One region of the Mycoplana sp. ABR4_002 genome, then DNA from elsewhere that is predicted to be linked to it. Evidence: riboswitches for the same ligand, from Rfam matches in the RefSeq annotation. Region 1 holds a riboswitch; each other region holds the start of a gene.
The links. A riboswitch is a leader RNA that binds a small molecule or an ion and turns the genes downstream of it on or off. The one in region 1 is predicted to bind cobalamin.
Positions count from the first base shown of each region.

Region 1 (10,599 bases):
CTGTAGGGATTGGTGGCGAAAATGGCCCCGGTCGCCTCGTCCTGGCTGCACAGCACGAACGGCGCGGTCCGGGCCGGGTTGTTGCCGAGCACCCATTCGACATAGCCGTAGGCCGACAGGCGGCGGGCCGAGCTGCCGGTGTTGCGGACAATCAGCCGCGAGTACTTGACTGGTTCCTTGCTGTCCACCGTCTGCACAAGGTCGAGTTCGAGCCCGCCGGCCTTGCTGCGGAAGGCGGAGTAGCCGAGGCCGTGCCAGGCCTCGAACAGCACCGACGGATCGCGCGACAGGCCGGCAAAGGGCACGACCACGGCGCCGCTGTCGCGGTCCTTGACATAGAAAGCCTCGCCTGGCCGGTTGACCACTGGATCGTTGGTCCAGTGCGTGAGCTGGTAGTCGCGCGAGTTGCGGCTCCAGCTATAGGCCCCGCCCTCGGCGGCGACATGGAAGCCGAAGCCTTCGTTGGCGATGACGTTGATCCAGGGGTGCGGCGTTCCCTCGCCGCCCCTCAGCCGGATGGCATATTCGCGCCGTTCGACGTTGAAGCCGCCGTAGCCGTTCCAGAAGGCCAGATCGCCACCTTCGATCTCCACCGGCTCCGGGGGACGCGTCGCCGGAACCGGGGCGGCATGCCGCGGTTGTGGGGGTTCGGCGGAAAGCGGCGTCGCAAACAGCGAGACCGCGCGCTCGATCTGGTCGGACAGCGTGCCGTTGCGGGCATGGAAGACCGCTCGCGCCGTCGCCAGCAGCGCCTGCCAGGTCGAAGCCTCCATCAGGTCCCGCCGCACCGCGAAAACGTGCTGGCGCATGGCATCGTGCTGACCGCGCATGCGCAGGTTCTCGCACATCTGCTCGAGCGTGTGCTGCATGTCCTGGGCGTAGGAGGACGCCTTCTCGTTCAGGATGACGAGGTCGGCCGGCACGCCGCGGTGGCGCAGGTACTCCTGCGCCCGCAGGGCTTCGCGGGCAATTCCGAGGTCGGCTTCGTCGTTGATGCGCAGCACATAGATCGGGAAGTCCCCGGAGATCGCCAGCGGCCAGAGCGCCGACTGCGCGGTGAGCCCCGCCTGCACGGTGGCGGCATCCGCGCGCAAGTGCATGTCAGGATAGACGAGATAGCGGCCGAGCGCCTGGAAGGATGCCGCCTCCTGCGAGGTGACGCCGATATGGCGCAGATGCACCTGCGAGCGCGTCCAGGCGTGGATGAGCTCGTGTTCGAACGCATCGGGGTGGCGATAGCGGTCGATCGCCGTGTCGAGGTCGCCGCGATTGGGCGCGGCGACGGTCCAGAAGATGACCTTGACCTTCTTGCCGGCCGGGACCCGCACCACGCGGCGCAGCGCCACGACCGGATCGAGGGTGAAGCCGTCGCGGCCGGAAAGCTGCGCACCCGGGTCGAAGGCGGCCGCGGTGGCGAGGCTGCGGCCGCGGCCGATGAAGTTGCGGCGGTCGGTCTCGATCTCGGTGCGGCGCGAGCCGGCACTGTCGACGATCAGGTGCGCCATGCACATGTCGGGCTCGTTCGGATCGCGCTTGTTGCGCTGGACGCGGACGAGGTCGCCGCGGCGGCCGATCTCGGTCTTGAGGAACATGCGCGCAAACAGCGGGTGAGCACTGTCGGTGTCGTCGGTCGTGACCACCGGTTCGAGATAGGAGGTGACCTCGATGAAGCGGTCTTCGGGCCCGGTGTTGAGCAGCGTCAGCCGGCGACCCTCCGCGTCGTGCTCGGTGGCGACGATGCACTCCACTTCGCTCGTGAGCGTCCCGACCGTCTTGAAGAACTCCGCCTTGTCGTCGCTGAACTGGGCCTTCGCAACCTCGCCGTCCGCCCGCTTGGGCTCGGCGGTGGCCGACCACCACTCGTTCGTGGCCGTGTCGCGCAGGAAGAGGAACGTGCCCCAGCGATCCTCGACCGGGTCCGGCCGGAAGCGGGTGACCGACTGGCCGTTCCAGTGCGAATAGCCCGAACCGGTCGCCGTCACCATCACCGAGTAATGGCCGTTGGAGAGGAACGCCGCCTCGCGGTCCTCACGTGCCGGGTCCTCGATCACGCGCACCTCTGGACGAAGCAGATCGGCCTGGGTGCTGCCGACCGTTTCCGGTTCGCGCTTGGTGTTGATGATCGGGATGTCGCGCGGCGCCTTCTCCTGCAACAGAAGCTCCGCCGCCTCGACAACGGGATCGGAGTGGAAGAGCGCGCGCAGGCGGCCATTGAAGGCGACATTGGCCACCGCGGCAATCGACATGCCGTGGTGGTGCGCGTAATAGTTGTGAACGACGGCGCAACGCTTGCCCTCCGGCACGCGCGTCGGGGTGAAATCGACGGCGTCGTGGTAACCGTAGACGCCGAGCGCACCGAGCCGTCGCAGCGCGTCGAGGTTGTCGAGCGCCGCCTTCGGCGCGTACTGGGCGGCCAGCAGCGAGGCGTAGGGTGCGATCACCGCGTTCTGGCCCAGGCCCCGCTTCAGCCCGAGGGTCGGCACGCCGAAGTTGGTGTACTGGTAGTTCAACTCGTGGTCGCGGGCATTGAAGGCAGCTTCCGAGATGCCCCAGGGGGTACCGAGCCGCTTGCCGTGGTTCTGCTGTTCCCTGACGATGAGGTTGTTCGTCTGGTCGAGGATGCCGCCCTGCGGCTCGCGCATCACCAGCGGCGGCATCAGGTACTCGAACATCGATCCCGACCACGACACCAACGCGCCGCGCGCGCCGACCGGCACGATCGGCCGGCCGAGCTTGTACCAGTGTTCGGTCGGCAGGTCCCCCTTGGCGATCGCGAACAGGCTGGTCAGGCGCGCTTCCGACGCGAGCAGGTCGTAGCAGGCCTCGTCGAGCTCGTTCGTCTCGACGCGATAGCCGATCGACAGCAGCCGGCGCTCGGGTCGGAACAGGAAGCCGAAATCCATCGAGAAGGCGATGTCGCGGGTACGGTCACGCAGAACAATCAGGCGTTGGCGCAAGGCCTCGATGCTGCCGAGGTCGAAGACGCTGTCGGCGATATGCGCCTCGCAGGTGGCGACCAGGGCATTGGCCCATTTCACCACCGCCTCGCTCTTGGTGTTCTTGATCTCGTGGTCGAGGTTGGCGATCAGCTTGTTGACGTCCCGCGCCAGCACCGCGAGATTGATGATGCGGATCGAGGCGAACTCGTGCTCGCGCTTCACCGCAGCCAGCGCATTGTGGAAACCGGAGATGCGCTCCGCGATCAGCCGGCGCAGCGGTCGCACCGTCTTGCGATCGTCCGGCAGCTCGGCGAACGTCTCCGACAGGATCGAGGCGGTATCGCCGATGCCGTCGAGACTGCCGTGGAGGTGCGCCGACGGCGCCTCCGCCCATTCCCGGCAAAGTGAGGAGACGGCGATCAGATGGCCGGCGAGATTGCCGCTGTCGACGGCGGAAACGTAGCGCGGCCCGAGGGTTTCCAGGGTGTTGGTACGGTACCAGTTGTAGAGATGGCCGCGGAACTTCGGCATGCTGTCGATCGTCGAAACGGTCTCCTCCAGGCGGCGGACGGTCTCCTCGAAGCCGATCCAGCCGAAGTCGCGCGCCGCGATCACCGACAGCAGGTAGACGCCGATGTTGGTCGGCGAGGTGCGCTCCGCCAGCACCGGCTGCGGCGTTTCCTGGAAGTTGTCCGGCGGCAGGAAATGCTGTTCGGCGGTGACGAACTCCTCGAAATAGCGCCACGTCCGCCGGGCGATCTTGCGCAGTTCGCCAACGACGTCGTCCGATACCAGCAACTGGTCCTCGGTTTCCGCGGTCTGGCTGACATACCAGGCAATCGCCGGCGACAGCGCCCAGATGGCGGCGAAGGGGATTGCGATCAGGGGCAGGCCGGTGTCGGAAAACAGAGCGAGCGCGACCGAGATCGCCGCCAGCAGCGGCGCCTGCCACATATCCTGGTAGTAGGACCCGATGCCGCCGCCGGACGCGCTGTGCACCTGGGCCGCCGTGCGCCACTCCAGCATGTGCCTGCGGCTGACCGCCATGCGATACAGCGAGCGCACCGTGGCATCGGCCATCAGCGCGGCCTGGTGGGCGATGAAGACGATGCGAAGGGCGACCTGGGCGTTCGCCGCCCGGATATCGGACAGGATGGTCTGCACGTGGGCGCGCGCGACGATGTCGCTGCGGCGCGGGATCGCGCCGGTGATCAGCGAGAGCGTCGGCGCCACGAACAGCAGGAAGATCAGCACCAGCTGCCAGATCAGCGCCTGGCGCGGCTCCATGTAGTACCAGCCCATCACCGAGGCCACCAGCCAGCCGACCGGGATCAGGCAGCGACGCAGGTTGTCGTACATCTTCCAGCGCCCGAGCATCGACACCGCACTCGACGGCCGGAAGATGTAGCTCAGCAGCTGCCAGTCGCCGCGCGCCCAACGGTGCTGGCGCGAGGTCTCGACCTCGTAGCGGATCGGGAAGTCCTCGATGAACTCGACGTCCGTCACCAGCGCGCAGCGGGCGTAGGACCCCTCGAGCAAATCGTGCGAAAGGACGGTGTTCTCCTCGATCCGGCCCTTCAGGGCCGCCTCGAAGGCATCGACGTGATAGAGGCCCTTGCCGGTGAAGGTCCCCTCGCCGGCGAGGTCCTGATAGACGTCGGACACGGTGAACACGTAAGGGTCGACGCCGCGGTTGGCGGAAAAGATGCGCTGGAAGGTCGAGGCCTCGTCGCCGGTCGTCAGCGACGGCGTGACGCGCGGCTGCAGGATGCTGTAGCCGGCGACGACCTGTTGCGTCTGAGGGTCGATCTGCGGGCGGTTGATGGGGTGGAACAGCTTGCCGACGAGCTTGGTCGCCGCGTCACGCATCAGCCGCGTGTCGGAATCGAGCGTGAGCACGTACTGGACGTTCCCCGGCACGACGTTGGCGCCCGGCAGGAAGCTGGTGTCGCCGTCACCGCGCAGGAGCAGGTTGAGCTCGTGCAGCTTGCCGCGCTTGCGCTCCCAGCCCATCCACACCCCTTCCTGCGGATTGAACAGCCGCCGGCGGTGCAGCAGGTAGAAGCGGGTGCGGCCGTCATAGGCATAGCGCGCCGACAGCAGCGCGATCTCGCGCTTGGCATATTCCAGCACGTCGAGGTCTTCCGGCGTCTCCTCGACCTTGCTGTCGGTCCAGTCGCTGACCAGCGCGAAGTAGATCTCCCCGCGCGGATTGGCGAGGTAGTGGACCTCCAGGTTGCGCACCAGTTCGTCGACATGGTCGCGCTTGGCAATCAGGCACGGCACCGCCACCAGCGTGCGGGCCTCCTCGGGGATGCCCTCGCGGAACTCGTAGCCCACCAGCCGCGACGGCTTCACCACGAGGGTCACGAGTGTGTTGAACAGCCCGACCGCGCCCTCCGAGGCCGGCAAGGCGAACAGCACCAGCATGATCAGCCAGGCGCCGTCGGGGATGTCCATCTGGTCGAGGAAGAAATAGACGCCGATCATCGCCAGCAGTGTCAGGACCGTCACCGGGCCGGCGATCGCGAACCAGTTGAGGGCGCGGGTAATGCGGATGAGGTGCTGCAGCAGCGACGGGCGGTAGCCGATGCGCTCTTCCAGCAGCCGGCGCTTCGCGCCAACCAGATAGGTGCCGACATTGGCCTCGCCCGCGCCGGCGACGTGGCCCGCGGCCATGTCCTCGGCCGTCATTTCGAGCGCCGTCCGGGTTACCTCGAGTTCGCTCCGGCCGGACCGGCGGGCGAGCTTTTCGATCGTGTCGCGATAGGCGTTTCGCGAGCCGAAGTCGAGGTCGTTGTAATCCGACCCTTCGCGCAGCGCCGCGTCCAGCCGGCTGACGCTTTCCACCCAGACCGGCCATTCCGTGTCGTCGATGGCGCGCAGGCCCTTGATGAGATTGCTCATCGTGGCGTTGCCATGCGACAGCCGGTTCTGCTCGGCGACGAGCACTTCTTCCAGATCGCTGCCGCGCGCCTCGATCTGTTGCTCGAGCCACTGGATCGCCGCGCCGGAAGCCTGCAGTCCGTCGCGCAGGCGATAGAGCAGCTGGGCGACGAACGTGTTGTCGGCGACCAGTTCCTCGATCTCGCGCAGGATCACCACGCTGCGCTCGGGATCGTTCAGCCGGATCAGTTCGTCGGCGATCTCGTTCGCCTTGCGGCGCATGCCGCGCGACCGTTCGACGCGAATCGAGATGCGACGCAGGTTCTCGATCAGGATGAAGCGGATGATCGACGGCAGCGCCCACAGTTCGCCGATCTTCAGCGCCTCCACCTTCTGGAAGCCCTCGACGATGGCCGTCAGGCTCTCGCGCGAAACGCTGCTGTGGGTGTGGGCCACGTAGAGCCATCCGAGCGCCATCGTCCGCGGAATCTCGGCCGCGCCGACCTGCATTGTCGGCAGCTGGCGGTAGAAGCGGCGCGGGAAATCGCGGCGCACTTCCTGGACCGCCTCCTCGACCACGTAGTAGTTGTCGAGCAGCCACTCGGCGGCCGGCGTGATGGTCGCTCCCGCTTCGACATCGCGCGCGACGGTGCGGTAGACGCGGAAGATCTCCCGCTCGTTCTCCCGATGCCGGGCGCGGAAGTCGAAGGGCACGAAGGCCGGCAGGGCGCCGGCACCGTTGCGCGCCAGATCCTCGCCGCAGGCGCTAAGCTCCTCCAGGGTGAAATAGGTACCCCGGATCGAATCGTTGTAGTCGACCTGCCTGGGTTCCGCCTCGCGCGGCGACGACTGTGGTCTGTTGTGCAGCATCAGCTTGTTTTTCTGGTTTCGAGCAATATTGGGATATCCGGCAATCCTCGGACTGCGGAACGCATTCAGCGGGCGAGCGTCACCCGTGTGCCGCTGCAGGCCATGACGACTTCACGCGTCTCCTCTGGTGCCGCCGCCGCTCCTCCGGCCGGGCATCGCTAAGGCCGCGCACTCCGACGGAGGCGCGCAATGGCTCAGGCGACACGCAAATGTGCATCGTGGCCGCGTGGTGCATGAAAACGGCACGTTTTAGCCGCTCTGGAAAGCAGTTGCAACAAGGCGGCAGGGCGATGGGACGGCTCCATGGCAGGAACAGGGGCAAGAACGGACCGGTCGGCGGACATCCGGCCAGCACTAGGCGACCGGCGGTGAACGGAGGCTGAACGCAATCGGCGCGCGCCGGTTCCCGCAACCGCGCGATTTCTGTCGAGGAGGGCGTCGCCGGCGTTGACAGGACCGCGGCCATCGGCTCAGGTGACGCCATCAGGGTTCTTCCGAGTCGGTTCCGACCCGGAGGCTAAGAGGGAAGCCGGTGCAATGCCCCGACGGGCATCCAGGCCGGCGCTGCCCCCGCAACTGTAAGCGACGAGTGGCTGTCGCCCATGCCACTGGCACGACAAGGTGCCGGGAAGGCCGGACAGCCGCAACGACCCGCGAGCCAGGAGACCTGCCCTGATGAACTCGTAACGTCCATGGGCGGGGTGTCCCAAGGGTGCGCTTGCTCCGCGTCAATCGCGGGACTCCAGCTCGCGTGCGTCCGGTCATCCCCCAATTGCAGATTGGGGAAGTCAATGTTTGCCACCATCGAAACCGCGCCATCGCCGTCCGGGCGGCCGGAATCCGTCTTCATATCCTGGCTGCTCTGGCAGCCCCGCGGGGCCGACCTGCAGCGCGAGGCCATGAAGGAACTGGGCAAGCTCGCGCGCTTCGCCGATCGCGACCCCGACATCGTCCGGCTGCGCGATCTGTTTGCGGCCCTGGCCGGCCGCTCCGGCAGGCCGCATTGAGCGCCAACGACATAAAGACATATTGACATAAAGATGCCTTTATGTGATCTCCGATGCAGAAATTCTGCATCGGAGGGGCTTTGCCATGGCATCGGCCGACCTAGCGGACCTGTTCGGTCCCGAACTTCCACCCCGCAACGGCAAGGACATCGCCGCCGCATTGAAAGCCGCCGCCAGCGAGCGGATTCTCGTGCTCGACGGCGCGATGGGCACCGAGATCCAGGCGTTGGGTCTGGTCGAGGCCGACTTCCGCGGCGCCCGCTTCGGCGACTGCGCCTGCCACCAGCAGGGCAACAACGATCTTCTGACGCTCACCCAGCCGGCTGCGATCGAGGACATCCACTATCGCTACGCCCTCGCCGGTGCGGACATCCTCGAGACCAACACCTTCTCCTCGACCACGATCGCGCAGGCCGACTACGGCATGGAGGACATGGTCTACGAGCTGAACCGCGACGGGGCGAGGCTGGCGCGCCGCGCCGGCCTGCGCGCGCAACAGAAGGACGGTCGGCATCGCTTCGTTGCCGGCGCGCTCGGCCCGACCAACCGCACCGCCTCGATCTCGCCCGACGTCAATAATCCCGGCTATCGCGCCGTCACCTTCGACGACCTGCGCATCGCCTATGCCGAGCAGGTGCGCGGCCTTCTCGACGGCGGCGCCGACATCATCCTGATCGAGACCGTCTTCGACACGCTGAACGCCAAGGCGGCGATCTTCGCAGCCCGGGAGGTGTTCGCCGAGAAGGGCATCGAACTGCCGATCATGATCTCCGGCACGATCACCGACCTGTCCGGCCGCACGCTGTCGGGCCAGACGCCGGAGGCGTTCTGGAACTCGGTCCGCCATGCCGCGCCCTTTTCGATCGGCCTGAACTGTGCGCTCGGCGCCAACGCCATGCGCGCGCATCTCGACGAACTCGCGACGGTCGCCGACACGTTCGTCTGCGCCTATCCGAACGCCGGGCTGCCGAACGCCTTCGGCGCCTACGACGAGACGCCCGAACAGATGGCCGGGCAGATCGAAGGCTTCATGCGCGACGGTCTCGTCAACATCGTCGGCGGCTGTTGCGGCTCGACGCCGGCCCATATCGCCGCGATCGCCGCGGCCGCCGCCCGCCACAAGCCTCGGCCGATCCCGGACATTCCCCGCCACATGCGCCTGGCCGGGCTCGAGCCGTTCACGCTGACCGGCGACATTCCCTTCGTCAACGTCGGCGAGCGCACCAACGTCACCGGCTCGGCGAAGTTCCGCAAGCTGATTACCGCCGGCGACTATGCGGCCGCGCTCGAGGTCGCGCGCGACCAGGTGGCCAACGGCGCCCAGGTGATCGACGTCAACATGGACGAGGGCCTGATCGATTCGCAGAAGGCGATGACGGAGTTCCTCAACCTCGTCGCCGCCGAGCCCGACATCGCCCGCGTGCCGGTGATGATCGACTCGTCCAAGTGGGAGGTGATCGAGGCCGGCCTGAAATGCGTGCAGGGCAAGCCGCTGGTCAACTCGATCTCGCTGAAGGAGGGCGAGGAAGCCTTCCTGCACCATGCGAAACTCGTACGCGCCTACGGCGCCGCCGTCGTCGTCATGGCCTTCGACGAGAAGGGCCAGGCCGACACCCGGGCCCGCAAGGTCGAGATCTGCACCCGCGCCTACCGGCTGCTGACGGACGTGGCCGGCCTGCCGCCCGAGGATGTCATCTTCGATCCCAACATCTTTGCCGTGGCCACCGGCATCGAGGAGCACGACAACTACGGCGTCGACTTCGTCGAGGCGACCCGCGCGATCGTCGCGACACTGCCGCACGTGCACGTCTCCGGCGGCGTCTCCAACCTCTCCTTCTCCTTTCGCGGCAACGAGCCGGTGCGCGAGGCGATGCACGCCGTCTTTCTCTATCATGCGATCCAGGCCGGCATGGACATGGGCATCGTCAATGCCGGCCAGCTCGCCGTCTACGACACGATCGAGGCCGGGCTGCGCGAAGCCTGCGAGGACGTCGTCCTCAACCGCGCGCCGAAAGCCGGCGGCACCGCGACCGAACGGCTGCTGGAGATCGCCGAGCGCTTCAAGGGCGTCGGCGGGATGGAGGCCCGGGAAAAGGACCTCGCCTGGCGCGACTGGCCGGTGGAAAAGCGGTTGGAGCACGCGCTTGTCAACGGCATCACCGAGTTCATCGAGGCCGACACCGAGGAGGCCCGCCGCGCCGCCGAGCGGCCTCTGCACGTCATCGAGGGGCCGTTGATGGCCGGCATGAACGTCGTCGGTGACCTCTTCGGTGCGGGCAAGATGTTCCTGCCGCAGGTGGTCAAGTCCGCCCGCGTGATGAAGCAGGCGGTCGCCGTGCTGCTGCCCTTTATGGAGGCGGAGAAGCAGGCGAACGGCGGTGCGGCCCGCGAGAGCGCCGGCAAGATCCTGATGGCCACCGTCAAGGGCGACGTGCACGACATCGGCAAGAACATCGTCGGCGTCGTGCTCGCCTGCAACAACTACGAGATCATCGACCTCGGCGTGATGGTGCCGGCGGCGAAAATTCTCGAGACGGCCAAATCGGAGAACGTCGATATCATCGGTCTTTCCGGCCTCATCACCCCCTCGCTCGACGAGATGGTGCACGTGGCCGGCGAGATGGAGCGCGAGGGCCTCGACATCCCCCTCCTCATCGGCGGGGCGACGACCAGCCGCGTCCACACCGCCGTGAAGATCCATCCCCGCTACGACCGCGGCCAGACCGTCTACGTCACCGACGCCAGCCGCGCCGTCGGCGTGGTCTCCAGCCTGCTGTCGCCCGAGGCCAGGGCGGGCTACGTCGAGACCCTGCGGGCCGAGTACCGCAAGGTCGCCGACGCCCATCTGCGGGCGGAGGCCGAAAAGCAGCGCCTGCCGCTGGCACGGGCGCGCGCGA
Region 1 covers NZ_JBSWVO010000001.1:3,970,306-3,980,904, forward strand. The annotation lists gene ACXAGF_RS18955 (glycoside hydrolase family 94 protein) at 1-6,695, opposite strand, end outside; cobalamin riboswitch at 7,165-7,384, shown strand; gene ACXAGF_RS18960 (hypothetical protein) at 7,487-7,702, shown strand; gene metH (methionine synthase) at 7,788-10,599, shown strand, end outside.

Region 2 (10,599 bases), 1.6 Mb from region 1:
GCCTTCTTCCTCGCCTATGGCGTCGTCCTGTGGAAGGTCGGCATCACCATGGGCGTCGGCCAGTTGCTCGGCGCGCAGGCCGGCTCGCGATTCGCCATGAAAAAAGGTGCGAAGATCATCAAGCCGCTCCTGATCTTCACCAGCCTCGCGCTCGCCATCCGCCTGATGGCCGATCCGAGCCAGCCGCTGCGGCTCTGGCTCGGCTGGTAGCACGGGCCCCGGCGGGCCCGCGCCGGTTCCGCTAGTACTCGACGCCGATCTGCGCCTTGATGCCCGAGCGGAACGGATGCTTGACCAGTTCCATCTCGGTGACGAGATCGGCGGCCTCGATCAGTTCTTCCTTGGCGTTGCGGCCCGTCATTACCACGTGGGTCATGTAGGGCTTCTCCTGCTTCAGAAATTCCACCACCTCGGCGGGGTCGAGATAGTCGTAGCGCAGCGCGATGTTGATCTCGTCGAGCAGCACCATCGAATTGCGCTCGTCGCGGATCAGTTCCTTCGCCTTTTCCCAGGCCTTCTGCGCCATCGCCACGTCGCGGGCGCGGTCCTGGGTCTCCCAGGTGAAGCCCTCGCCGAGCGTGTGGAACTGGCAGAGGTCGGAGAAGTGCCTTTCGATCAGCTCGCGCTCGCCCGTTACCATCGCGCCCTTGATGAACTGCACGACGGCACAGGGTTTTCCGTGGGCGATATGGCGGAAGATCATGCCGAAGCCGGCCGTCGACTTGCCCTTGCCCTTGCCGGTATGGACGATGACGAGGCCCTTTTCGTCCGTCTTCGTCGCCATGATCTTCTCGCGCGCCTGCTTCTTCTTCGCCATCTTCTCCGAATGGCGGGCGAGTTCGGCCTCGCTCATCGCCGAGGTGTCGGTATCGCTCATCGCTTGCTCCTCAATGGTGTTTCAATAGGTCGTCGTCGCAGGCAAGCCAGGGGACCCGTTCGCCCCAGAACCAGTGCTGGGTGATCTTGACGCCCGAGGCATCGTCAAGCGCGGCGACATAGAGGTCGATTTCGTCCGGCCGGTCGTCGCTCTCGTAGCTCGTCGGAGAGCCGCAACGTCCGCAGAAGCTGCGGCGGACGCCCGGCGAGGAGGCGTAGTGGCGCAGGCATTCGCCCTCGAAGACGACCTTGCTCCGGTTCACGCTGACGAAGCTCGTCACCGGCGAGGAGGTTGCGCGGCGGCAGCTTTCGCAGTGGCAGTGGCCGGCGCGGATGACCGGCAGGGCGGCGCGGAAGTGCACCGATCCGCACAGGCAGTGCCCGGAAAGCTGCGTCATGACGCCCTCCTCCTTGTCGCCAGCGTCTCGAGGTCGAACCGCGCCGAGTTGGAGCGCGGCGACCACAGCCGCCGGTCGATCGCCTCCAGCAGCCGGTCCGCCATCTCCTTCAGCGCCGCCGGGTTCCTGTCGGACATGAAGCTGCGGACCCGCTCGTCCAGAATATACGCCTGATAGACCGCCTCGAAATGGTGATCCTTCACCGCGCCGGTGGTGGCGGCGAAGGCGAACATGAAATCGACCGTCGCGGCCAGCTCGAACGCGCCCTTGTAGCCGTGGCGCATCACGCCCTCGATCCATTTCGGATTGACGACGCGGGCCCTGACCACGCGGCCGATCTCGTCCTCCAGCGTCCGCACCACCGGCCGTTCGGGGCGCGACAGGTCGTTGTGGTAGACCGCCGGCTGGTCACCGGTCAGGTGCGCCACCGCCGCGGCCATGCCGCCCTCGAACTGGTAGTACTCGTCGCTGTCGAGCAGGTCGTGCTCGCGGTTGTCCTGGTTCTGGACGATCGCCTGCAGGCTGCGCATCCGCGCCTCCAGCCGGTCGCGGCTGGCGATGTCCTCGCCCTCGCCGGCATAGGCATGCGCGCCCCAGGCGAGCCAGGCCTCGGCAAGGTCGGCGCGATCCGTCCACAGCCCCTCGTCGATCATCGTCTGCAGGCCGGCACCGTAGCTGCCCGGCCGGGCGCCGAACACGCGGTAGCCCGCCTTGGCGCGCGCCTCGCCCTCCGCAACGCCGCCGGCGGCAAGCTCGGCCGCCTCGGCGCGCATGCGCGCGGCGATCGGATTGTCCTCGTCGTCCTCGTCCAGCGCGCCGATCGCCCGCACCGCCCGGTCGAACAGGGCGATCTGCTCAGGGAAGGCATCGCGGAAGAAGCCGGAGATGCGCAGCGTCACGTCGACGCGCGGCCGGCGCAGCATCGCCGGCGGAATGATCTCGTAGCCGGTGACGCGCCGGGAGACCGTGTCCCAGAGCGGCTTCGCCCCGATCAGGGCCAGCGCCTGGGCGATGTCGTCGCCGCCCGTGCGCATGTTCGAGGTGCCCCAGGCGGTGATGCCGAACGAGGTCGGCCACTCGCCGTGGTCCTGGGCATAGCGGGTGACGAGCATCTCGGCCGATTTCCGCCCCAGTTCCCAGGCCGCCGGCGTCGGCACGGCGCGGCTGTCGACCGAGTAGAAGTTACGCCCCGTCGGTAGCACGTCCGGCCGTCCGCGCGTCGGCGCGCCGGAGGGGCCGGGCTCGACGAACCGGCCGTCGAGACCGCGCAGCAGCGCCGCCATCTCGGCCGCGCCGCAGGCCTCGATCGAAGGCCCGATCGTCGTCCTGACCTGCTCCAGGACCGCGCGCGTCGCCGCCCAGCCCTCCGGACAGGGCAAATCGCCGGCGATGAGCTTGGCCGCCAGTAGCTCGATCCGCTCGACCGTGTCGCCGGCGGAGCGCCACGGCGCCTCGACCTGGCGAGCGAGGATGTCCGGCCTGTCGCCCTCCCAGGGATCGGACGGAACGCAATCGAGCGGGTCGAAGCCGGTCCCTTCCGGCGCCAGTGCATCCGCCGCGATCGCGCGCTGCAGGCTGGCATCGCCGCCCTCGCCCAGTCCGCGCGGCACGCGCGCGAGCGCCAGCGTCAGGTCGGTCAGGAGCCGCCCCGTCGGCGAGACGCCGAACACATGCAGGCCGTCGCGGATCTGCATCTCCTTCAGGTCGCAGAGATAGGCGTCGAGCTTCTGCAGCGCCGCCTCCTCGCCGTCGGACCTTGAGATGCCCGCGTCCTGGTCAAGGCCGATGTCGCGAACGAGATCGAGGATCTGCCGGCTGAGCAGCCTGATCCGGCGCGGGTCGCCGCCGGACGCGTCGTAGTATTCGTCCACCAGCGCTTCCAGGTCCTTCAGCGGCCCGTAGGTCTCGGCGCGCGTGAGCGGCGGCGTGAGGTGGTCGATGATCACCGCGGCGGAGCGACGCTTGGCCTGGGTGCCCTCGCCGGGGTCGTTGACGATGAACGGATAGAGGTGCGGGACCGGCCCGAGCACCGCCTCCGGATAGCACGCCTCCGACAGGGCCAGCGCCTTGCCCGGCAGCCATTCGAGGTTGCCGTGCTTGCCGACATGGACGACCGCGTGGACCCCGCACGCCTGCCGCAGGTAGGCGTAGAAGGCGAAGTAGCCGTGCGGCGGCACGAGGTCGGGCGAGTGATAGGTTTCCTTCGGGTCGATATTGTAGCCCCGCGCCGGCTGGATGCCGACGAGTGTGCCGCCGAAGCGGGCCAGCGGCAGCGCGAACACCTCGCCGGCGACGAAGGGATCGGCCTCTGGTGCGCCCCAGCGCGCCGTCACACCCTCCTGAACCTCTGCTGGAAGAGAGGCGAAGAATGTCTTGTATTGATTCAGGGAAATCGTTTCCCGGACCTCGCGCCCCTCGCCGGCGGCGTTGGTCGGCCCCGCCATCAGGTACGCCATCAGTGCATCGCCGTCGCCGGGCAGGTCGCCGACCGCGTAGCCGGACGCCTGCAGGGCGCGCAGGATCTCGAGCGTGCCGGCGGGCGTGTCGAGGCCGACGCCGTTGCCGAGCCGGCCGTCGCGGTTCGGATAGTTCGCCATCACCAGCGCGATGCGCCGCCCGCCGGCCGGCGCGCGCCGGAGCCGGGCCCAGTTGGCGGCCAGCCGGGCCGAGAACGCGATCCTGTCCTCGGCCGGCTCGAGGCTGACGATATTGGTCTCGACCGCCGCATCCCAGCGCGCCGCCGCCTTGAAGGAGACGGCGCGGGCGAGCACCCGCCCGTCCACCTCCGGCAGCGAAACGTTCATGCCGAGGTCGCGGGCCGTCAGCCCCTGGGCCGAGTCCTGCCAGGCCGCGCGCGATGAGCCGGAGAAGATCACCTGCAGCACCTGCGCACCGGTCTCGTCGAGGACGGTCGGCTTGCGGCGCGCGCCGGGAGCCGACACGGCAAAGCTGGTCGCGTTCAGGACGACCTCGGGTCCGGCGGCGACAAGGGCGGCCCGCACCGTCTCGATCGAGGCGGGGTCCTTGAGGCTGGAAACGAACAGCGGCAGGGCCCGCACGCCCTCGGCTTCGAGCGCCTCGATCAACAGCTCGACCGGCCGCGTCTCGCCGCTCTGGACATAGGCGCGATAGAAGCAGATCGCCACCGTCGGCACAGGTTCGACCGCCACCTCGCCATCCCCAGGCGCGCCTGCGGGTCCGGCCTTGCGGTCAACCTTTTCCAATGCAGCTGGCGCCGGGCACAGTCCGGCCCAGGTCCCGGCATCGACGACGCCGCGGCCGGGCCACCAGATTCCGGCCTTTTCCAGTGGCACCGCCGGCGCCGGCCGCTCGCCGCCGAACACGAGCGCGTCCGCATAGGCGAGGAAACGGGCGGCATTTTCCGCCCCGCCCTCGTTGAGGTAGGCCCACAGCCGCGCCCGGTCCGCCTCGCCGATGCGGTTGAACGGCACAAGCCCGGCGTCGGGCCGGTCGTCACCGGGCAAGGCGACCATCGCGATGTCGTTCGCCACGGCGGTCGCGTGCAGCGCCTCCAGCACGTAGCGGAAGTAGCTCGCGCCGCCGAGCGCGCGCACGACGATCAGCTTCGCGTGCCGCGCCGTACGCTCGACATAGGTGTCGACCGACATCGGGTGCGCCAGCGTTCCGAGGCTGGCGAGCCGCAGCCGCCCCCGACCCTCGCGGCCGCGATGGGCCGCCGCGATCGACGCCAGTTCCGTGTCCGCCGCCGAGAGAAACAGAATGTCGCCCGGCGACTGGCCGAGGTCGATCGCCTCCTTGCCGTCGGCGATCGTGCCTTTCTGGGCGAGGAGGAGATGCATGGCGTCAGGCCGCCGCGGCGGTGATCGAAGCGCGCACGGCGGCCTCGTCCATGCCGTGCAGGCCGATGACGACGAGGCGCGTGCCGCGAGCCTCGCCGGGCTTCCAGGCGCGCTCGAAATACTGGTCGATGCGGCTGCCGACCGCCTGGATCAAGAGGCGCATCGGCTTGCCGGGCACGTCCGCGAACCCCTTCAGGCGCAGCACGTCGTGCTCGGCGATCAGGCCTTTCAGCCGCTCGACGAACCGGGCCGGCTCAGCGACGGCGCCGAGTTCGACGACGAAACTGTCGAACTCGTCGTGATCGTGTTCCTCGCCGTTTTCGTGCTCCAGTTCGTGATGCGACTTGCGGTTGGCGATGTCGTCCTCCGTGCCGATGCCGAGGCCGAGCAGGACGGCGGCGGCAACGTCGCCGTTCCGGGCCTCGATCATGGCCGGCTTGCGGGCGATGCGGGCGGCGACCTCCTCGCGCACCGTCCTCAGGCCGGCGGCGTCGATCAGGTCGGTCTTGTTGAGCACGATCAGGTCGGCGGCGGTCAGCTGGTCCTCGAACAGTTCCTCCAGCGGGCTCTCGTGGTCGAGATTGTCGTCCTCGACGCGCAGCGCATCGACGCGGTCGTGGTCGTCGGCAAAGCGTCCCGCGGCAACGGCCGCGCTGTCCACCACCGTGACGACGCCGTCGACGGTCACCTGCGTCTTGATCTCCGGCCAGTTGAACGCGGCGACGAGCGGCTGCGGCAGCGCCAGGCCGGAAGTCTCGATGACGATGTGGTCCGGGCGGTTCTCGCGCTCCAGCAGCTTCGACATGGTGGGGATGAAGTCGTCCGCCACGGTGCAGCAGATGCAGCCGTTGGTCAGCTCGATGATATCGTCCTCGCTGCAGGCCTCCGCGCCGCAGCCCTTCAGCACCTCGCCATCGACGCCGAGGTCGCCGAACTCGTTGATGATCAGCGCGATCCGCTTGCCGTTGGCGTTCTGCAACAGGTTGCGGATCATCGTCGTCTTGCCGGCGCCGAGGAAGCCGGTGATGACGGTTGCGGGAATCTTTTGCTGGAGCATGTGCTCAACCCTTCATTTTCAGCGGCAGGCCTGCCGCGACAAAATAGACTTCGGCGGCAAGCGAGGCCACCTTCTGGTGCAGCCGGCCGGCATGGTCGCGAAAGTCGCGCGCCATCCGGTTGTCGGGCACGATGCCCAATCCGACCTCGTTGGAGACGAACACGAGCCTTCCGGGCGAATGCACGATCGCGGCCGCGAGGTCGTCATAAGCCGCCGCCATGTCGCGGCCCTCGAGCATCAGGTTCGTCACCCACAAGGTCAGGCAGTCCACGAGCAGGACCCGGTCCTTGCGCGCTGTTTCACGGATGCGGTCCGCAAGCGCCAGCGGCTCCTCGTGCGTGACCCAGCCGTCGCCGCCGCGTTGTGCCTGGTGCTGCTCGATTCGCGCGCGCATCTCCTCGTCCCAGGCGCGGCCGGTGGCGATATAATGCTTCGAGAGGCCGGTCTCCGCGGCCAGCCGCTCGGCAAAGGCGGACTTGCCGGAACGGGCACCGCCCAGAACCAGGACGGCTCCGGGCGATGTCGTCATCATCGGTCGGCCTTGGCGATCTTCTCGTTGGCAAAGCCCAGCGACAGGCCGAGCACGATCCAGAAGAACAGCGTCGTTGCCAAAGCCGCCACGGCGAACTCCGCTCCGAGCACGGCCGGAACGTTGCTCGAAAGGTCATCCGGTTGCGGCGCGCCATAGAGGTGCGGCGCGGCGACCAGGAGGACGCCCAGGACCTTCGCGGCGATGCCCTCTTTCAGGATCAGCAGGTAGAGCCCTCCGGCCGACAGGACGACCGTCGCCAGCCACCAGCCCTGCCGGCTGGCAAGGTCGGCGGCGGGAAAGCCCGGCAGTTCCGGCGGCAGGCCGATCGCCGGCAGCAGATGGACCGCCAGCCAGCCCGCCGCTCCCCAGATCGCGCCATTTGCGACCGTGATCGGATTGCCGGCCAGAAGACTGACGGCCGCCAGCAGCAGGGCGAAGCCGGCGCCGGTCACCAGGTTGGCGAACAGCGTGCCGGAGAAGCGGCTCATGCCGAACAGGATGCCGCCCTCGCCCTCATGCACCTCGCCCGCATGCGCATAGGCCGGCGTTACGGGCGAAAGGTAGGCGGCGAATTCGGCAACGGCGGCGCCGATGCCGAGCGCCGAATGCTCGTGGGTCGCCTGCGGCTGCGCTTCGGTCTCGGCGCCCGCGGGCGCCGGTTCAGCCTCGCCGCCTTCATACTCTTCGGCATGAAGGATCAGCGGAATCACCCGCGCCTCCTGCGCCACGGTCATGAGGGCGCCGGAAAACAGCCCGGCCACCAGAGCGGCCAGGAGATATCGAACGATCATGTCACGCGCCCCTTAGTGGCAGGGAAAGCCGTAGGAGTGACGCGTGTCGTGCGCGGTGTCGTGCAGCACCGAGGAATTGGCCAGCCCAGCGCCGAACACCAGGAAAGCGCCGAGCAGCAGTGCCGTGATTCCTGCGTAGAGGCGATCGTTGAGCGAGAGAGAAGTAGAAGAAACGTTAGAAGCAGCCATGACAACCTCCGTGCTGGCGTAGGGGAAAATTCCCGGAATCGGGCACGATGCCCTTCATTGGCCGGCAGGTCTCCTGGCTCGCGGCGTCCGGCGCATTCGCGCCGACGGCCTCTCCTCGCCTTCCCGGGTTGTGAGCGGCATGAAAGGCGGACGATTCGTAGAAATAGAGGCGTCCAGACCCCGGTTCATCATGCCGCCACCCAGTGGCTTTGCCGGTCGTTCGACCGGCCGGATCGGCCTCGCCACTCTACAGTCGCGGGGTCGGCCGTGATTGGAGCGCCCTGATTGGGTCCACCCCGTCACGTTCCCATTTAAGCGCCGTTCCGTCTCCGGACAGGCGCACCATCCAATAGTGGGATGATTATGCCCGCCGGCCGTCGAAGTCAATCGACTGCCAGCGCCATCCATCCTTCGAATACCGGCGTGGGCGCCGTCAATAGCCGGGACCGCTGATGCCGAGGCCACCGCGATAGACCGGCCCCTCGTAGTAGCCGTCGACCGGACCTTCGTAGTAACCGCCGACCGGTCCCTCGAGGTAGCCGTCGACCGGTCCCTCGTAGACGCGATAGCCGCCGTAATACGGGTCGCGCTGGTAGCGTTGCCGCGCCACCCGCTGGCGATTGCGGTTCTCGACGAACTGCGCCGCCTCGCGCAGTTGCCGGAACTGTTTGCGCGTCAGATAGCCGTCGGCGCGCTGACCGGCCGAGCGTTGCCAGGCGGCGATCGCCGCGCGGGTGCGCGGACCATAGACGCCGTCGATCCCGCCGGTACCGTAGCCGAGGGTGTTCAGCCAGCGCTGCGCCTGCGCCCGCGTGCCGGGCTCCAGGTAGGCCTCGCGTGCATCGGGCGACGTCTCGTAGATCGTCGTCCGCGACTGCAACTGCTGCCGCGCGGCCGGCTGGGGCGCCGGGCTGGACGCGGTTGCGCCTTCCTCGGCCGGCCGTTCCGCGGCCGGCTTCTTTTCCAGCGCCGCCAACCGCTGGCGCGCTTCCGCCGCGAACTTGCCTTCGGGAAAATCGCCGAGATAGGCCTGGTAGGCTTCGGCGTCGCCGTTCAGCACCGCCCGGCTCCAGGCGTTGTCCTCGCGGCGCGCCAGCCGTTCCGTCGCTGCATCGTCGGCCTTGGTCGGCTCGGCGCCGGCCGCCTCGCCGCTACCGGTCGTTACCTCGGTGATGGAACCTGACCCGCCCTCGCGCTCGGCCTGCGGCCGTACATGGGCGCTCTCTTCGGAATCGCTGGCTCCGTCGGCGGCTTCGGGCGGATCGGCGTCCGCCGCCTCATCGCTCGTCACGGGGTCCGTGTTCGCCGTTGCCTGCGCGGCCGCATCCGCCCGCGCCCGGGCCTCGGCGGCCGCTTGCGCCTCCTGCTCGGCCTTCAGCCGCTGCGCCTCCGCCGCTTCCTCGGCCCGCTTGAGCTCGGCCTCTGCCGCGGCGATGGCAGCCTCGGCCTTGGCCCGTTCAGCGGCGGCCGCGTCCGCTCGCGCCTTCGCCTCGGCCGCGGCCTGTTCTTCCTGCTCGGCCTTCAACCGCGCTGCCTCGGCCCGCACCTGCTGCTCGGCCTTCACGCGCGCCGCCTCCGCCGCCGCTTCGGCGCGCTTGCGCTCGGCCTCGGCCGCCTTGCGCGCAGCCTCCGCCTTGGCTTCGGCCGCTCGTCTTTCCTCCTCGGCCGCGCGCGCCTCTTGCTCCTTGCGCAGCCGCTCGGCCTCGGCCGCCCGCCGGTCGGCCGCCTCGGCGGCCCGCCGCTCTTCGTCGACCTTGGCCTTCTCGGCAGCGATTCGGGCATCCTGTTCTGCCTGCAGCCGTTCCGCCTCGGCCGCCTTCTGCGCCGCCTGCGCTTTCTCCTTGTCGGTGGCTGCACCGGTCGTCTTGCCGGCGGCCGCGCCCTGCGCGCCCGTTGCCGCCTTGGCGGCCCCTGCCGCGTTCAGTTCGGCCAGGCGCAGCCGCGCCATCGAGGCGAAGGTGCCGCTCGGATACTGCTTGAGATAGTCCTCATAGCCTGCCGGATCGCTGCCAGACGAAACCTTCTGCCACAGAGAAAACTCCGATTCCCACCGCTTGCTGGCGCTGACGCCGGGCTTGCCGTCCTCCGCCCGCACCGCGGGACTGCCAGCAAGGACAAGTCCGAGCAGAGCCGTCAGACCGAGTTTTGCGAAATGAGCGCTGGTCATGCAGAATTCCCTTTCACACTGCGGGCGTCCGCCACGGCTGGACGCCATTCTAGGCATTTGCATCGGAATCGGGCGCAACTTTGGTGGCTACCCTGCCGGATGAAGATGACGGCTTTACAGACTAGTCCACTGGAAATGACGGCCCGGCGCGCTGGGATAATCGTCGTTTCTCAGTCACTTTTCATCAGCGCATCCAGCCAGCGCGGATCGAGGGCGGCCTCGAGTTCGGCGGCCACCCCATCCAGCGCCGCGTCCACCGCCCCGCGGTAGTCGAAACCGCCGCCGGCAATGCCGAACTCCGCCAGGAGCCGGGCACGGAACGGATCGCTGGACAAGAGCCCGTGCAGATAGGTGCCGAATACACGGCCGTCGGACGAGGTTGCCCCGTCCGGGCGGCCGGCGATCTCGACCGGGGCCCGAGCGCAGTCGGGCCCGCTCGTGCGGCCGAGATGGATCTCGTAGCCGTCGAGCGGCACATCATAGGCGAGCGACCGGGCGCTGCTGTTGCGCACCGTCTTGGCCGGCGCCATCTCGGTCTCGACATCGAGGAAGCCGAGCCCCTCCACCGCCCGTTCGCCGCCTTCGATGCCGAGCGGGTCGGCGACGCGCCGGCCCAGCATCTGGTAGCCGCCGCAGATGCCGATGATGCGGCCACCGCGGCGATGGTGCTGGACGAGATCGCGGTCCCAGCCCTGCGCGCGAAGATCCTTCAGGTCGGCAATGGTCGATTTCGAGCCTGGCAGGACGACGAGCCCGGCATCGGCCGGG
Region 2 covers NZ_JBSWVO010000001.1:2,340,425-2,351,023, forward strand. The annotation lists gene ACXAGF_RS11295 (TSUP family transporter) at 1-210, shown strand, start outside; gene cobO (cob(I)yrinic acid a,c-diamide adenosyltransferase) at 242-877, opposite strand; gene ACXAGF_RS11305 (GFA family protein) at 888-1,274, opposite strand; gene cobN (cobaltochelatase subunit CobN) at 1,271-5,095, opposite strand; gene cobW (cobalamin biosynthesis protein CobW) at 5,100-6,152, opposite strand; gene cobU (bifunctional adenosylcobinamide kinase/adenosylcobinamide-phosphate guanylyltransferase) at 6,157-6,684, opposite strand; gene ACXAGF_RS11325 (CbtA family protein) at 6,681-7,475, opposite strand; gene ACXAGF_RS11330 (CbtB domain-containing protein) at 7,488-7,664, opposite strand; cobalamin riboswitch at 7,711-8,026, opposite strand; gene ACXAGF_RS11335 (peptidoglycan-binding domain-containing protein) at 8,098-9,831, opposite strand; gene ACXAGF_RS11340 (cobyric acid synthase) at 10,002-10,599, opposite strand, start outside.
Region 2: it holds a riboswitch for cobalamin, as region 1 does, so the genes downstream of both, ACXAGF_RS11330 (CbtB domain-containing protein) here and ACXAGF_RS18960 (hypothetical protein) in region 1, are expected to answer to the same signal.

Region 3 (10,599 bases), on a different contig from region 1:
CAGGGATTTCCACTCGCCGCGTGTGCCGGAGGTTTAGGAGATGACCGATCTCCTTTTGTCCGACTGCGGCCTGAAAGCTCGCAAATGGGATGAGGACGAGCCGGCGCTGGTGAACATGGTCGCTGCGGCCAGTGAACTGCGCAAAGCTGCGCTAGGTGGTGGCCAGGTGTTTCAAAGACAGGCTAACCCGCTCCTAGGGCGATGGCCAGTGCCCTACCCCAACGATCAAGGGAAGAGCGCGCGAGCCCCGGCCGTCATGCTTCCTGTGGATTGCCCTCAGCGTCCCCGCTATCCACAGCCGACAGAGACAATTTCCAATTCGTCCTTCGGAATTGTCGCCAGCTATTGACGCAATTTTTGTCTGGTCTACTATATGTAGTGTTCGAGGTTCCTTCGATTCGTTGAGTTGAAGGCTAAGATGGGAATCCGGTTCGACCATGATGGTGGAGTGAGTCCGGAGCTGCCCCCGCAACTGTAAGCGGTGAGCGTTCGTCCGTTGACCACTGAGGCGCAAATGCCTTGGGAAGGTGGGTGAATGTGATGATCCGCGAGCCAGGAGACCTGCCTCGCACATGAACGTCCACGGGCGGGGTGTCCGGCAGGCGAGCGTTGAGCAATGTCGCCTCAGCGCCTCCCCTGGTGCCCCGCAAAATGCCTCGGGGTGAAGTCATGTCGATCCTTTTTCCAGCTCACCCACGCGAGTAGGTCGCATCCCGCGTCCCGCCGTTTCAGGCGGCCGCTATGCCCTTAAATTTGCGTCGGACGGCCATCGGCGGATGGCCGGACGGTCTCCTATGCCCGCTTGTCAGATACGAGGAAAGCCATGGCCATCACTGTCTACTCCAAACCCGCCTGCGTTCAGTGCACCGCAACGACACGCGCGCTCGACCGCCAAGGCATCGACTACAGCGTCGTCGACATTTCCGAAGATGCAGAGGCGTATGCCCTCGTACAGGGCCTCGGCTACCGTCAGGTTCCTGTTGTTATTGCCGGAGAGCAGCATTGGGCCGGCTTCCGTCCTGACATGATCAGCGCACTCGCTTGAGGCCCGGCACGATGGGCGGAGTGGTCTATTTCTCCAGCCGGTCGGAAAACACCCATCGGTTCGTCGAGAAAGTCGGGGTTGAAGTCCTGCGCCTGCCGCTCGATGCAAGCGAGGAACCGCCCGAAGTAGTCCACCCCTTCGTGCTGGTAACCCCAACCTATGGGGGAGGCGGGGCGAAGGGGGCGGTGCCGAAGCCGGTCATCCGCTTCCTCAACAACCCGTGCAACCGCAGCCTGATCCGCGGCGTGATTTCGGCGGGGAACACCAATTTTGGCACCGGATTCGCCATCGCGGGCAACATCATCTCCGCCAAGTGCGCGGTGCCTTTCCTCTACCGCTTCGAACTACTCGGAACGGACGAGGATGTCGACAACGTCAGACAGGGGCTAGAACGACTTTGGACACGATGACGCTTGAAAAGCCGGCGAAAGCGCCGGAAATCACGGCGCTGGACTATCACGCGCTCAACGCAATGTTGAACCTCTATGACGAACAGGGGAAAATCCAGCTCGACAAGGACCGGCAGGCGGCGAAGCAGTATTTCCTCCAGCATGTCAATCAGAACACGGTCTTCTTTCATAACCTCCGAGAAAAGCTCGATTATTTGGTGGCGGAGGGTTATTATGAGCAGGAGGTTCTGGACCAGTACGCGTTCAATTTCGTGCGTGATCTCTTCGAACACGCCTATGACAAGAAGTTCCGCTTTCCGACCTTCCTCGGGGCGTTCAAATACTACACGTCCTACACGCTGAAGACTTTCGATGGAAAACGCTACCTTGAGCGCTACGAGGACCGTGTCTGCATGGTCGCCTTGACGCTGGCGCGGGGCAACGAGAAGCTCGCCCGAGACCTTGTCGATGAGATCATATCCGGCCGTTTCCAGCCCGCGACACCAACCTTCCTCAATGCCGGCAAGAAGCAGCGCGGCGAACTCGTCTCCTGCTTCCTGCTGCGGGTCGAAGACAATATGGAGAGCATCGGTCGTTCGATCAACTCGGCGCTCCAGCTTTCCAAGCGGGGAGGGGGCGTCGCGCTGTCGCTGACGAACCTTCGCGAGATGGGCGCGCCGATCAAGCAGATCGAGAACCAGTCCTCCGGCGTAATCCCCGTGATGAAGCTGCTGGAAGACAGCTTTTCCTACGCCAACCAGCTAGGCGCGCGGCAAGGGGCGGGGGCGGTCTATCTTCACGCCCACCACCCCGACATCATGCGCTTTCTCGATACCAAGCGCGAAAACGCCGACGAGAAGGTTCGTATCAAGACGCTGTCCCTCGGTGTCGTCATCCCGGACATCACCTTCGAGCTCGCGCGGAACAACGAGGACATGTACCTCTTCTCGCCGCATGACGTTGAACGCGTCTATGGTGTGCCCTTTACCGAGATCTCCGTGACGGAGAAGTACCGTGAGATGGTTGAGGACGGCCGCATCCGCAAGAAGAAGATCAAGGCGCGCGACTTCTTCCAGATCATCGCCGAGATCCAGTTCGAGAGTGGCTACCCCTACATAATGTTCGAGGACACGGTGAACCGAGCCAACCCGATCGCCGGCCGCATCACGATGAGCAATCTCTGCTCGGAAATCCTGCAGGTCAGCGAGGCGAGTGAATTCAACGACGACCTGTCCTACGCGAAGATGGGCAAGGATATTTCGTGCAATCTCGGTTCGCTGAATATTGCAGCCGCGATGGATTCGGCTGATTTCGGCCAGACGATCGAGACCTCGATCCGGGCGCTGACCGCCGTCTCCGAAATGAGCCACATCTCGTCCGTTCCCTCGGTGGAAAAGGGCAACGACGACAGTCACGCAATCGGCCTTGGCCAGATGAACCTGCACGGCTATCTCGCCCGCGAACGCATCTATTATGGTTCGGAAGAAGGTATCGACTTCACCAATATCTATTTTTACACCGTGACCTATCACGCCGTTCACGCATCGAACCGGCTAGCGGTGGAGAAGGGGCGGAGCTTCAAGGGCTTCGAAAGCTCGAAATACGCTACCGGCGAATATTTTGAGAAGTACACGGAAGCCGAATGGCTGCCGGTGACGGAGAAGGTGAGAGGCCTTTTCGAGGAGGCGGGCATTCACATTCCGACGAAGGAAGACTGGCTGGAACTGAAGACGGCCGTGATGGAAGGCGGCCTCTACAACCAGAACCTCCAGGCCGTGCCGCCGACCGGTTCTATCTCATATATCAATCACTCGACCTCTTCGATTCACCCGATTGTCTCCAAGATCGAAATCCGCAAGGAGGGCAAGATCGGCCGCGTTTACTACCCCGCAGCCTTTATGACGAACGACAACCTCGACTACTATCAAGACGCCTACGAGATCGGTCCCGAAAAGATCATCGACACCTATGCCGCAGCGACCCAACACGTCGACCAGGGCCTGTCGCTGACGCTGTTCTTCCGTGACACGGCCACGACCCGCGATATCAATCGCGCGCAGATCTATGCCTGGAGGAAGGGTATCAAGACCATCTACTACATCCGCCTTCGCCAGATGGCGCTGTCCGGCACGGAAGTGCAGGGCTGTGTCTCGTGCGCCCTCTGAACCGGTGACGACCATGAACATCCAAATGAAAACCAAGACCCCGAAGGCTGCCAGCGCCGTGCGCGCCATCAACTGGAACCGCATCGAGGACGACAAGGACCTCGAGGTGTGGAACCGGCTCACCGGAAATTTCTGGCTGCCGGAGAAGGTGCCACTTTCTAACGACATCCCGTCATGGGCGACACTGAAGCCGGAGGAGCAGAAACTCACCATCCGCGTCTTCACCGGCCTGACGCTGCTCGACACAATCCAGAATGGCATTGGCGCTGTGAAGCTGATGGCAGACTCCGCCACACCGCACGAGGAGGCCGTGCTGTCCAATATATCCTTCATGGAAGCAGTACACGCGCGCTCATACTCTTCGATCTTCTCGACGCTCTGCCTGACGCCGGATGTCGACGACGCCTATCGCTGGTCGGAGGAGAATGAGTTCCTGCAGCGCAAATCAGCGCTGATCATGGAACAGTATGCTTCAAATGATCCACTGAAGAAGAAGGTCGCGAGTGTCTTCCTCGAGAGCTTCTTGTTCTATTCCGGCTTCTACCTGCCGATGTATTGGTCGAGCCGCGCCAAACTCACCAACACCGCCGACATGATCAGGCTGATCATCCGAGACGAGGCCGTCCACGGATACTACATCGGCTACAAGTTCCAGCTCGGACTGGAGCGGCTCTCGGCGGAGCGCCGCCAGGAGATCAAGGACTTTGCCTTCGAGCTGCTGCTTGAGCTCTACGACAACGAGGCCAAGTACACAGAGGCGCTTTATGATGGCGTTGGCCTGACCGAGGACGTCAAGAAGTTCCTGCATTACAACGCCAACAAGGCGCTGATGAACCTCGGTTACGAGGCGCTGTTTCCACCAGAAGCCTGCAAGGTCAATCCGGCAATCCTCTCGGCTCTATCGCCCAACGCAGACGAGAACCATGACTTCTTCTCGGGGTCCGGCTCTTCGTACGTAATTGGCAAAGCGGTGGCGACCGAGGACGAGGACTGGAATTTCTAGCTGGCCGGCAACCCGACGGTGATTCAATCACTGCGCACCGTGCGTGGGGAGAAGACATTGATAGTGAAGGATGATCGGCCGTGCGAAATATCCGGGACCTCTTGAAGGATAGCCTCGCTGATCCGAAATCTGGATGGAGCATGGGCTCCTTCGGCGCTGTCGCTGAGTTCCATCACGACAAAGGCGAGCATGTCGAAGAATACGCCGTGGCGTCCTATGTACGCGCAACGCCGCGGGGCGCCATTCGGCTCGAGGACGGAGCCCTATCACAGGTCATCTCTGTCGCCTACGAAGCCCTCAGCCCCAAACGGCATCGCTGGAGCCACGGCGTGGCGCTCTGCTTGCCGCAAAGGGATTCAGCTATGAGTGGGCGGAAGGTTCTAACAGAACTTGGGCCGGATGAGGGTGCGGTTCGTCCTTCCGATAGAAAGGCAACCCTCTTTGACATCGGCCTCGATCTGCCGCAGTGCGACTTCTGCATTCGCACTGACGACCCCGAACTGCTGGCGATCCTTCGTGCCCATGCAGGGTACAGCTTGTTCGACACCGGCAGTGCGGCAATGTCTGCAATGATGGAGGCCCATCCGCACCGTATCGCGTTAACCCGTATAGGTCGCATCGAGGTTTTTCAAAAAATAGGTGGGGCGGATACTGGCGGCGTTTCTCCAACAGGACCGCACACGCATCTGCTACCACAGCTGTTGAAGCTACATCGAACCCATTCCGCCAATACTCCAATCCCGAAGGATCATGTGCCGCTTGGTTATCTACACCCCCCCAACCCTGTCTTGGATAACCGGGGGCAAGAGCGCGAGTTCGACATTGAGGATCACGCCCGGTTCCAGGAATTGTTCGAACGCTATGCCCGGCCGGACCTGCCAATTCTCCGCAAGGCGGTACTTGACGGTCTAGCTGGAAGGGCAGCGCCAAGTCGGTTCGTCTTGCAGTCTGATCGGTTTTGTCATGCCACGGTACGCATAACCCTGCGCCAACAGTATCGTTTGGCTGAGCGGTTCGGCAGTCGTTCCTATCAAGAGTTGGTTGGCAAATGGCGCGAGGTCCTCGACCGTGGCGGCGATCCAGCTACAACCGATGAAGTCGCGCCTGGTTGTTAGTCTTCAAGAAATCGACCGCAAGTTGTGCTGGCGACAGAAACTGTCGCTCAGGCCATCACAGCCGCCTTACTTAGAATTGTGCCCAAACAGTATGTGAGTGGAGGACGGCGGGTGCTCGGCGGACTGCTCTCAAATTCGTCGGCAAGGCTGCCGTCGCATCACAATCGTGGTTAGTGCACCTCCAAGCGGATCACACGATCGCACATTGCCGAGAGCAGTGTCTCGTCGTGGCTGACGACCATGATCGCCAGGCCCCGCTCGGCGGCGATGTCGACCATGAGCCGGATGGTTTGGGCTTGTGTCACCGGGTCCAGCCGCGAGGTCGGTTCGTCAGCGAAGAGGAAGACCGGGTCGAGCAGCAGCGCGCGCAACAGTGCGATCCGTTGAAGTTCTCCGCCGGAGACGGAGCTCGGCAAGCGCCCCAGGAGATCACGCGACAGGTTCAGTCTGTCCAAGGGTCTCTACGACTTGATTCGCCTCCACAAGATCGACAGTAAGCGCGTTCCGCCGCTGCTTTGGCCCGCAATTTCAACGCCTGACAGACGTGCTGCAGCGCGACCCGGCGGGTCTCGCGCTTCGTGCCGATCCAGCAGCGCTGGCGCCTGAGCGACTCCTCGTATTCGAAGTGAAGGGAAGCATTGCGGCCTTTGCCCGGGCAATCAACAACGTCCCGGGCCTCGAACTTATCGACGAGGAAGAGCTGCCGGACGATGAGGACAAGGCACCTGTCGCGTACCTGCTCGTGCCGGATTTGCGGGCGCTCCAGCAGATTGAATCTCTCTGGCGAACATGGGTCGGTGGCAGAGCTCTGCCGCAAGGATTTACCCCATGGCGGGACGTCTTCGCCTGTCTTCGTGACCTTCGTGTTTGGGGGCCGGCCGATCGCGTCCAACCGTTGGATGTGGATGTGCTGGTTGAGGAGATCGAAGGTCGGGAGGACAACGAACTCGTTCCTCTCGAAATCGAGCTCGTGTTCCGTGCTTCTCCCGAGGTAGGTGCGATCAGTGACGCGACGGTCACCGCTGCGATCCGGCAAAGCGGTGGTCGCCTTCTCAGTCGCTCTAGGCTTGAAGACATTGCCTACCATGCTATCCTAGCCGAACTGCCTGTCGCAGCCGTTCGGACTGTGGTCGAGCGTGCTCCCGGCAGTCTCGCCGGCGTCGAGCCGATCATGCACATTCGCCCGCAGAGTGTCGTCACCGGAATTGACTCCAATGATCTTTTGCCAGCTGCTCCCGCGCCCGCCGCGGGACCCGTCACCGCCGACCCGATCCTTGCCCTTCTCGATGGTGTTCCGGTCGCTGGCCGTCCGTTGCTGCAGCGTCATCTAAGCGTCGAAGACCATTTTGGGCTTGAGCTTGGCGCGCTTGTCTCGCAACGTTTCCATGGCTCGGCCATGGCCTCACTCATCGTCCACGGAGACCGAAACAGGCCGGAGCCGCCGCTGCCGCGTCAGGTGCATTGCATCCCGGTGCTCGGCAACAATGACCGCTTTCCCCCGGACAGGCTGATCATCGATTTGATCTATCAGGCGGTCATGCATATGCGCGCCGGCGATCAACCGTCGGCTCCGCATGTCATCATCGTAAATATGTCGCTCGGAAATGTCAGACGGCCATTTTATGGGCAGCTGTCGCCTTGGGCACGCCTTCTCGACAGACTGGCGTTCCGGTTCGGTATCCTGTTCCTCGTTAGTGCCGGCAATATCACGGCGCAATTTCCTGTGGCCGCCTTTGCAAACAGGGTCGCGTTCGAGGATGCCAACGCCGATCAGCGGGCACGCGGTGTGATCAACGCGGTCGCAGAAATCGTAGCCGACCGCCGGCTGTTGTCACCATCGGAGACGATCAATGGACTGACGATCGGCGCCCGCAATCTTGATTGGGTGCCGGCCGCTGACCGCGCGTTGGCGCGTGCCAATGTCAATCCATATTCCGAGCTGGATACGGCCAACCCATCGAGCGCTTTAGGACCCGGCTTCGCGGGCTCCGTCAAGCCGGACATCCTGATGCCGGGCGCCCGCGAACATCTTCGCGTCGTCGCGAGCGCGGAGAGCATCACTGTCTCGCCAGCGAGCGCAAGTCGAGGAGCGGGACTCAAAGTTGCCGCGCCACCGCGTCCCGGCCTTGAGAATGCCGAGGGGTACACAAACGGGACGAGTGCGGCAACCGCGCTGGCCTCTCGCACAGCACATCGCATTCACGATGCCCTGGAGGCCGCTTACGGCCGGGAGTTCCTGCAGCTGACGAATGTTCAGCGGGCTGTTCTCATCAAGGCCCTTCTTGTGCACCCGGCGCGCTGGCCGAATGCGGCGGCCGGTCTGGTCAAAGAACTTCTCGGGCCGTTTGGGCAGGGTCAGGCTCCGCGTCAAAAAGACAATATCCGCCGCTTCCTGGGCTACGGCGTGGTTGAAAGTAATGATGCGGTCGCCTGTGCTGCAGACCGCGCTACCTTCTGGTGCGTGGGATCACTCGGTCGCGAGCGAAGCGTCGATGTGCTGGTGCCAATTCCCGCTGCGATGGGCGGCCAGGCACGTGCTCATTCGGTGTCCGCCACATTGGCTTGGTTCACACCGGTCATTCCTGGTCGGAAATCCTATCGCGCTGTCAGGATGAAGCTCCTCGATCCAGCCGAAATCGCAGGTCTCGGCATTTCGGCGGATGCCTGGCAACCGGATGGCAACCAGACCAATCGTGGCACTGTCTTCACTCGGGTTTGGAGCGGGGCGCAGGCAGCGGTCGTCGCCGACGGCATGAATCTGCGCCTGAAAATTCAACGAGAGCCTGATCCGGCTTCGCCCATTGACGATCTGGTGCCATTCGGCCTGGCCGTCACGCTCGCAATGCCCGGCGAACTCAGGCTCTATGATCAGGTGAGAAACCGGGTTCAGCCGCGTCCGGCGCAGCTGGCTGCTCCATAGTCGAGGAAAGTGAACATGGTCGAGATACCGTCAAACTTCATCGGCGATTTCAAGGTCGGCAATCTCCTTTACAACGCCGGTGTTGGCGACGGCAGCCTGAATAAGTTTGTGGTTGTGCAGGGCGGAACCATGCGCCGAACGCCATCAACGTATCGCTCTTCTTTTGGCAATCGCTCCATCAGAATCCGCATCATTCCCGTAAAGCGCTTTCGTTGGGTTCTACTAGCAGTCGGTTGAGAAGGGTGCAGGGGTCGTGAATTGGCATGACGAGTCCTCTTTTATCCCCCTTATATTAGCTTCGGTCGGTCCAGAACCTATTTCCAATTGGATTCCGCGAAGAATTGCAAACAAAAACAAAGTGATGCCGTAAAGTCTTCGACATGGATTTTTATCCGCGTTTTAATGGAATGGCTTACGGCGATCGCGTTGTAGAGAGCGGGTCAGCCGTTCCGTTCTCGCCGGCGACAGCGCGATGCAGATGCCGATAGGAGTCCCATGCCGGCGCATATGATTGATGAGTGCTTGCTGGAAATCCGGCGGATCATCGGTCCAATCGAATAGCGGCGTTGGGAATCCTTCGATCGGTTTTGGCGCCACACCCGCCTTGGCTTTCGCGCGAGGCGAGTGCGCCCGATATCCGCGGCGGATTTCAATCGGATCGTGTCGATCGGCCTGGACGAGCATGAGCCTGAACTGCCTCGGTTGGATGAACCGGGAGCGTCGGCAACACCGAGACGGAACAGTTCGGTGTTCTGCAGGTGCCTGCAAAAAGCAACACTCGCGAAACCGGATGTTAGTTCCATAATATGTCTTACCTGATTTCGGGTAATGGTATAACATAACCAGATCTCAACCCTTGCAACCCACTCCTCAGCCAACCCCGGTCGACCGCCGAGGTCAAGGATACTCCAATACTCGACCGCTCGGGGGCGCCGACTGCCATTCAATGCTGAGTGCCTGCCTCAAAAAGAAGTGGGTGATTTCAATAGGTTGTGATTCCGTCGGATTTGCAAAGATTCGATGGAGCTCACGATGGCCTGGACTGAAATCACCCGTCGGCACTATGCCCGGCGCGCGACCCGTTATGCAAGATGGGGTATTCGGCTTGAGCCTCACCCTTAGACGGCGGTGGTAGGAGAAGGTGCTGCGCTTCGAGCGATGGTAAACGTGGTCATGTTTTGCAACAGCCACAAGCATCGGAAAGGAAGCGCAGCATGAAGCATTATATGGGTCTTGATGTCTCGGTGAAAGAGACCGCCATCTGCATTGTCGACGAAACGGGCGAGATTTGCCGAGAGGTGAAGGTTCCCAGCCACCCCGATGACCTGATCGCGATGTTGCGAGATCCGGCTTGGAATCCTGAGCGGGTTGGCCTGGAAGCCGGACCTTTATCGCAATGGCTATTCGAGGCCCTCGCCAGGGCCGGCGTGCCGGTGATTTGCATCGAAACGCGCCATGTAAAAGCCTTCCTGAAGGCCCAGCCGAACAAGACCGATCGCAATGATGCCCGTGGCATTGCGCAGATGATGCGGGTCAACCTGTACCGCCCTGTGCACGTTAAAACGCTGGCGAGCCAGAAACGAAGGGCCCTGCTAACGGCGCGCAAGCTGCTGCAGGAAAAAGCGATCGCCATTGAAAACGACATTCGCGGACTGTTGCGCAATTTTGGGCTGAAGGTCGGGAACGTTGGCGCGGTCAAATTCGAGGAGTGATTTCGCGAGTTGGTCAATGACATGGCTGATCTTCAGGAAATCATGGAGCCGCTGCTGACAGCGAGGCGTAAGTTGCGTGAGGAATTCTCCCGGTTGCACAAGAAGGTTCTGGACATCTCGCGCAACGATGCTATGTGCCGGCTGCTAATGACGATCCCCGGTGTCGGTCCCGTCGTATCGCTGGCGTTCACGAGCACCATCGACATTCCGCAGCGGTTCAAGAACTCGAAGGCTGTTGGACCGATACTGG
Region 3 covers NZ_JBSWVO010000003.1:110,625-121,223, reverse strand. The annotation lists cobalamin riboswitch at 369-583, shown strand; gene nrdH (glutaredoxin-like protein NrdH) at 824-1,045, shown strand; gene nrdI (class Ib ribonucleoside-diphosphate reductase assembly flavoprotein NrdI) at 1,057-1,455, shown strand; gene nrdE (class 1b ribonucleoside-diphosphate reductase subunit alpha) at 1,452-3,599, shown strand; gene nrdF (class 1b ribonucleoside-diphosphate reductase subunit beta) at 3,613-4,602, shown strand; gene ACXAGF_RS22905 (DUF6925 family protein) at 4,683-5,717, shown strand; gene ACXAGF_RS22900 (ATP-binding cassette domain-containing protein) at 5,888-6,172, opposite strand; gene ACXAGF_RS22895 (S8 family peptidase) at 6,262-8,637, shown strand; gene ACXAGF_RS22890 (hypothetical protein) at 8,653-8,874, shown strand; gene ACXAGF_RS22885 (hypothetical protein) at 9,037-9,321, opposite strand; partial or broken gene ACXAGF_RS22880 (IS110 family RNA-guided transposase) at 9,852-10,599, shown strand, end outside.
Region 3: it holds a riboswitch for cobalamin, as region 1 does, so the genes downstream of both, nrdH (glutaredoxin-like protein NrdH) here and ACXAGF_RS18960 (hypothetical protein) in region 1, are expected to answer to the same signal.